Regions from separate parts of the Priestia sp. YIM B13489 genome, predicted to be linked through region 1. Evidence: riboswitches for the same ligand, from Rfam matches in the RefSeq annotation. Region 1 holds a riboswitch; each other region holds the start of a gene.
What was found. A riboswitch is a leader RNA that binds a small molecule or an ion and turns the genes downstream of it on or off. The one in region 1 is predicted to bind S-adenosylmethionine.

Region 2: another riboswitch for S-adenosylmethionine. It lies ahead of metK (methionine adenosyltransferase); the one in region 1 lies ahead of mtnK (S-methyl-5-thioribose kinase).
Region 3: another riboswitch for S-adenosylmethionine. It lies ahead of ACFX4W_RS27205 (hypothetical protein); the one in region 1 lies ahead of mtnK (S-methyl-5-thioribose kinase).

The regions. Positions count from the first base shown of each region.
Region 1 covers NZ_JBHZOQ010000053.1:3,376,075-3,378,347, reverse strand. Annotated here, with positions in the region: gene ACFX4W_RS23165 (carbon-nitrogen family hydrolase) at 1-559, shown strand, start outside; SAM riboswitch class I at 651-801, shown strand; gene mtnK (S-methyl-5-thioribose kinase) at 937-2,109, shown strand; gene mtnA (S-methyl-5-thioribose-1-phosphate isomerase) at 2,145-2,273, shown strand, end outside.
Region 2 covers NZ_JBHZOQ010000053.1:2,002,907-2,005,179, reverse strand. Annotated here, with positions in the region: gene metK (methionine adenosyltransferase) at 1-943, opposite strand, end outside; SAM riboswitch class I at 1,076-1,193, opposite strand; gene pckA (phosphoenolpyruvate carboxykinase (ATP)) at 1,568-2,273, shown strand, end outside.
Region 3 covers NZ_JBHZOQ010000053.1:4,127,362-4,129,634, forward strand. Annotated here, with positions in the region: gene ACFX4W_RS27200 (M20/M25/M40 family metallo-hydrolase) at 1-598, opposite strand, end outside; gene ACFX4W_RS27205 (hypothetical protein) at 1,068-1,310, opposite strand; SAM riboswitch class I at 1,379-1,480, opposite strand; gene ACFX4W_RS27210 (M20 peptidase aminoacylase family protein) at 1,543-2,273, opposite strand, start outside.

The sequences.
Region 1 (2,273 bases):
GAACGAAGTAAATATTGTGGCAGGTTCGATCGCGAAAAAAACAGAGCAAGGCATCACGAATACGATGTATATTTTTGACCGAAAAGGTCGTGAAGTATCACAATACAGTAAACTGCACTTATTTAAATTAATGGATGAACACCTGTATTTAGAAGCAGGAACAGCAAAAAATCTTTTTACACTTGAACAGTCACTGTGCGCAGGAGTTATTTGTTACGATATTCGTTTTCCAGAATGGATTCGGGTTCACACTAGCAGCGGAGCAGAAGTCTTGTTTGTTGTCGCTCAGTGGCCGGCTCCAAGACTTGCCCACTGGAAAGCCCTGCTCATTAGCCGTGCAATCGAAAATCAATGCTATGTAATCGCATGTAATCGTGTAGGCCAAGATCCTAATAACACATTTGCCGGACATTCCTTAGTCATCGATCCGTGGGGAGAAATAATCGCTGAAGCTGGCGATAGCGAAGAACTTTTGAGTGCTGAGGTTAACCTGGAACTTGTAAAAGAAATTCGTAAACAAATTCCCGTCTTTACAGATCGCCGTACAGAATTTTATTAATTATGTATTGACAGCCGTTTTTTTGCATGATACGATTTTCACCAGATATCATAAAATATTCAAACAAATCAAAATTGAATAAGTAATCGTACTCTTATCAAGAGTTGGCTGAGGGATTTGGCCCTGTGAAGCCCAGCAACCGACCGTCATTCCATCCTAAGATGGATCACACCCGTAAAACATGTTTTACAAAGGCACGGTGCTAATTCCAACAGAAAGTAATTTTTTCTGGCAGATAAGAGGTTTGAACACTACAATCAAGCCTCTTTCCAACGAAAGAGGCTTTTATATTTTCTAAAATTATAAAAGCCTCCATATATTCTTAAACCTATTAACTTAGTAAACAAATCAGTTTAATAAACTATGGAGGGATTCCGATGTCAACAACAAAAACAGAGAAATATCACCCTTTAACAGAAATTTCAGCAATCAAACTTGTGAAAAAGCTAGGTCTTTTTGATGCCACAGAAGCACTGACTGCCCGTGAAATTGGTGACGGCAACTTAAATCTCGTCTTTCACATCATAAATGATCAAACAAATAAATCCATTATCGTCAAACAAGCGCTTCCCTATGCAAAAGTTGTAGGCGAAAGCTGGCCTCTATCCTTGAACCGTGCCACAATTGAAAGCAATGCGCTCAAGCAATTCGGTGCATTTACGCCAGAACTTGTGCCCGCTGTTTATTACCACGATGAAACGCTTGCTGTTACGGTCATGGAAGACCTGTCTCATTTAACGATTTCTCGCGCCGGACTTATTCAAGGTGAAAGTTATCCTCTGCTCTCACAGCATATCGGTTCTTTTTTAGGACATATTGCGTTCAAAACGTCTGATTTCGCCTTAAAACCTCAGGATAAAAAAGAAGAAGTTGTTAAGTACAGCAACCCCGACTTATGCAATATTACGGAAGATTTAGTTTTTACAGATCCTTTTTTTGATATTGATACAAATGAATTTGAAAAAGCGCTGCGTCCTGATGTAGAAGAATTGTGGAATGATGGTGATGTAAAGCTACAAGCAGCAAAATTAAAATATAAATTTTTAACAAATGCGCAAACGCTAATCCACGGTGATTTACATACAGGCAGCATCTTTTCTAGCAGTCAAGAAACGAAAGTGATTGATCCAGAATTTGCTTTTTACGGTCCGTTTGGATTCGATTTAGGGCAATTTGTTGCGAATTTATTTTTAAATGCTCTTTCTCGAGAAACAAATCGCGAACCGTTATTTGCACACATTACGAACACATGGAACGTATTCAAAGATACCTTTACTGCGCTTTGGCATTCTGAAAACACTGAACCTTTCGCTAAAGATGAGCGCTTATTACATGAAATTTTAACGCAAACGTGGCAAGATGCTGTTGGATATGCAGGATGTGAAATCATTCGACGTACGATTGGCTTAGCTCACGTGGCGGACTTAGACGAAATTTCTTCAGAGGAAAGAAAAATTAACGCTAAACGTACTGCGTTAAAAATTGGACGCTATTTGCTTCTGCACCAACAAGATGTTTCACCAAATGAATTTGAACATTTACTTCGATAACGAATAATGTACACAATGAAAGGATCGGTATCAGCATGACAAATACACTATCACTTCCGCGCTCAGTGGAATGGAATGAATCATATATTACTTTATTAGATCAGCAGCAGCTTCCTGGCAAAGTTGAATATATTAAGCTGCAAACCATTAAAGACGTATGGGAT
Region 2 (2,273 bases), 1.4 Mb from region 1:
ATGCTAGTTGTACTTCACATTTATCAGCAAGATCAGCTGCTACAATGTTTTTCGCAACATAACGAGCTGCATAAGCTGCTGAACGGTCTACTTTTGTTGCGTCCTTACCAGAGAATGCACCGCCGCCGTGACGAGCATATCCGCCGTAAGTATCAACAATAATTTTACGACCAGTTAAACCAGCATCTCCTTGAGGACCGCCGATTACGAAACGTCCTGTTGGGTTAATGAAATACTTTGTATTTTCATCAATTAACTCGTTTGGAACAACTGGATTAATAACATATTCTTTTAAGTTACGTTGAATTTGCTCTAACGTTACTTCTGGGTGATGCTGAGTTGAAATAACAATTGTATCGATGCGAACAGGTTTGTTGTTTTCATCATATTCAACTGTTACTTGTGTTTTACCATCCGGGCGAAGGTAAGGAAGAATTTCTTCTTTACGTACTTCTGTTAGACGGCGAGCAAGTTTATGAGCTAATGAAATTGGAAGAGGCATTAATTCTTTTGTTTCATTACATGCATAACCAAACATTAACCCTTGGTCTCCAGCTCCGATTGCTTCGATTTCTTCATCTGACATTTGACCTTCACGTGCTTCTAACGCTTGGTCTACACCAGCAGCGATATCAGCTGACTGCTCGTCGATAGATGTTAATACTGCACAAGTTTCAGCATCAAATCCGTATTTTGCACGAGTATAGCCAATTCCTTTAATTGTTTCACGAACTGTTTTAGGAATATCCACGTAAGTAGAAGTTGTAATTTCACCACTTACTAAAACTAAACCAGTTGTTACGCTTGTTTCACAAGCAACACGAGCATTTGGATCCTTTGCTAGGATAGCATCAAGAATTGAGTCAGAAATTTGGTCACAAATTTTATCGGGATGTCCCTCTGTAACAGATTCTGACGTGAACAGACGACGTTGTGTTGACATCAGTTTTCCTCCTTATAAATACGATACATTGTGATACGGTACTCATTCCCTTATTTTCATTACACGTTAAAAAATATAAAAAAACCTTTCCTTGTATCGAGGAAAGGTATCAAATTCTACATAAGCCTTTCACTCTTATCGATCAAGGTTGTGCCCTTGCATCAGGTTAGCACCTTATCGTCTACACAAAAAAATGACGATGGTTGCTGGGTTTCATAGGGCCTGTCCCTCCACCAGCTCGGGATAAGAGAGTATCCGTTCAAGGACATATAATACATGAAAAAGCGCTTCACTGTCAACAACATTCAAATGGAAATCATCTCTTTATGTTTGAATCTGTTTTAATGTAACATACTCAAATTACGAAATAGTACACCTTATTAAGAATCATCACTAAGTTTAGTTAATAAGACAGATCAAAATGAGGATTTCACTTAAAACAGCTTCACTTTTTTCGCTCCTAGCACATATACATGTGTCTAAAATAGGTATAACGTACATTTTTTTATAATACACAAACATTTTTAGTTAAATAGTATAGAATAATTAAATAAATGTGTTATACTAATTATAAATTTCAAACATTAATGAATAAATAATAGCTAAAAAAGGAAGGTAGTGCACATGAGTACTGTTGATATGTCTATCGAATTAAATGGTTTGCTTCAATTAAAAACAACAAAACACCAATTATCTGTTCCACAACTTGTTGAAAAAATTCTAGCTCGACGCGAAGGAACGCTGACTTCTACAGGTGCTGTGTCAGTCGAAACCGGAAAATATACAGGTCGCTCTCCTTTAGATAAATTTATTGTAAGCGATGCTGTGTCTTCAAAAACGGTTGAATGGGGACCTGTCAATCAGCCAATTTCTGCTCAGCGATTCGATGCGCTATACAAAAAAGTCTTAACTCACTTAAAGAAGCAGGATGAACTTTTTGTTTTTAATGGATATGCTGGAGCTGATAAAAAGTATCAGTTACCAATTCAAGTAGTTAATGAATTTGCATGGCACAACCTATTCGCTCAGCAGTTATTCATTCGCCCTTCAGCCGAACAAAAAACAAATGATGATGTGAAGCCGTTTACAATTGTAGCAGCTCCAACGTTCAAAGCTGATCCTGAAACAGACGGGACGAACTCTGAAACCTTCATTATTCTTTCGTTAGAGCGACGTATTGTGCTAATTGGAGGAACTGAATACGCTGGTGAAATGAAAAAATCTATTTTCTCAGTGATGAACTTCTTGCTTCCTCAAAACAATATTCTATCCATGCACTGTTCTGCTAACGTAGGAGAAGAAGGTGACGTTGCATTATTCTTTGGTTTAT
Region 3 (2,273 bases), 750 kb from region 1:
TGAGAGAAAAATCCAGCTGATGTTTGCGGGCAAGTTCTAAAAGAACAGGCACTGCTTTTCTCATCCCAAGCGAATTTACTTCTTCATCCGGTACCGACAGCAGCAGGATGTTTCCGTCAAACTCTCCGTTGCATGCTCGTTCAACCATACTGATATGCAGGGCAATGCCTGCTTTCATGTCCATCGTTCCTCGGCCAAAAAGCCAGTCTCCTTTTATCATATCTTTTTGTACGTGCGCCGGAACTTGTTCCATATGGTTATAAAAAGTACGTGTTAATGTATCAGCGTGAAAAGCATCCTTTTTCCACTGTCCATAATCTTGTACATCCACTACATCGTAATGACTTACTAGTACAACTGTTTTGTTCGTATTTTTCCCTTGAACAAAAGCTGTAACAATCGATCGCCCGTCTCCTGTTGAATGAAGCTCGACTTGCTCATTTTTTTGAAAGTAAGGCAGCTTCAATAAATATGATGCTATCGATTCAGCCATTTCCACTTCTGCCATCGTTCCTGTCACGCTAGGTATAGAAACCAATTCGCTTACAAGTTTTTTTAACTGTTCTTTTGTTTGATACAAAGATGTTTTGTTCGACATACCCTTCATCTCTTTCCTTTTTCTAAATTTTCTATCAAACAAAACCATTCGTCAATCCCTTTGACAGAGACCCTTTCATCCTATCCCTATGTATCATAGTATGGCGCTGTCTTTACGCACATGATAAAAAAAGAGTGCGCGGCTAGGGATAGCACCGCACACTCTTTTTTTACTTTTGGTCATCTTCTAAAAAGTCTAGGATACGATCAATAAGCTGTTCGCTTCCTGCATCGTTTCCGTGTTCAAGAGACATTTCCATTTCAATGCTCCTTTCATAAAATATTCTTGTTTTATAACATACCACAATTCATTTCGAATGTAACCTTTAATTTGTGTAAAAATTTCGACAATTTATGATTAATTTTAAAACCTAGCGAGTATTGATTATACCCACCAGATTCTTTGCTTGTCAAAAACCATGCTTTCTATTTAAAAACACTTAAAAAATAGAGGCGCGAGCAGACTTCTTCTATAAAAGACAGCCTACTCGCTCAAGCTTGGAACAGCATGATGAATAAATTTCTAGTTCATTTGCTTTTTGTATATCTTTAATATCTATGCCTACAGCATATGTACGAACATGGTTTTCGACCACAATTTCATAAAATGTTTCTAACTCACGATAAGCTACTTGATAATGCTTTCCTAATAATTTCACTGCTTCCTTTAATGCTTTCTCTCCTGTATGTGCTGCAACTGCTGTATGACTCATAAAACCCTCTCCTTTTAGAAAAATAAAAAAAACTCATTTTGCTTTGATGCAAAATGAGTTTTTCACCCGTTTTATCACCCAAAGCACATGCTTTGCTGGTAGGAGCACCTTACATTCGTAGGTTGCTGTGGAGTCAAAGAGCCAGATCTCTCGTCCACTCGTGATAACTTTTTAATTTAAAATTTATTTTATCAAACAATTCCATCCGCGTAAATAGAAAAATAAAAATATTTTAATTTTTTCGGTAATGGAATGAATTCAAAAAACGAAAGCTTAGATTAGCAAAATAAGAAGCTGCTACAAGTAATGCCTCTTCATTTAATGAAAAAGAAGGATGGTGCCATTCATATGCTCCAGCTGTACCCATCCATACAAAAAATCCTGGTACATGCTGCTGATATACGGCAAAATCTTCTCCTCCAGGCGATTGTTCAGCTTCTACGACTTGATAACTAAGATCCTCTGCCGCTTTAATAGCCAGTTTTTCCAGCTTATCATCATTGTTGACTACAGGAAGATATGGATACCATTTAACGTCTACTGAAGCCCCGAAAGCTGCGCCAATCCCTTCAGCAGTTCGTTTCATAAGAGCCGGTATTTTTTCTCTCGCTTCTTCTTGAAAGGTACGCACCGTTCCTTCAAGCGTTACTTTGTCAGGAATGACGTTCCACGAGCTCCCTCCGTGGATTTGAGTTATGCTGACAACAACATTTTGAAAGGGGCTGAGATTACGGCTGACAATGGTTTGTAAACTAGTAACAATTTGACCAGCAGCAGCAATCGGATCTATTGTTTTTTCAGGAATACCCGCGTGACCTCCTACTCCTTTGACGTCAATTTCAAAACGATCAACGCTTGCCATTAAAGGTCCCGGTTTGATACCAATGGTTCCTACAGGAAGATCCGGTTTGTTATGCATCCCAAATATCGCTTCCACTCCTTCGAGCACACCTTTTTCAACTA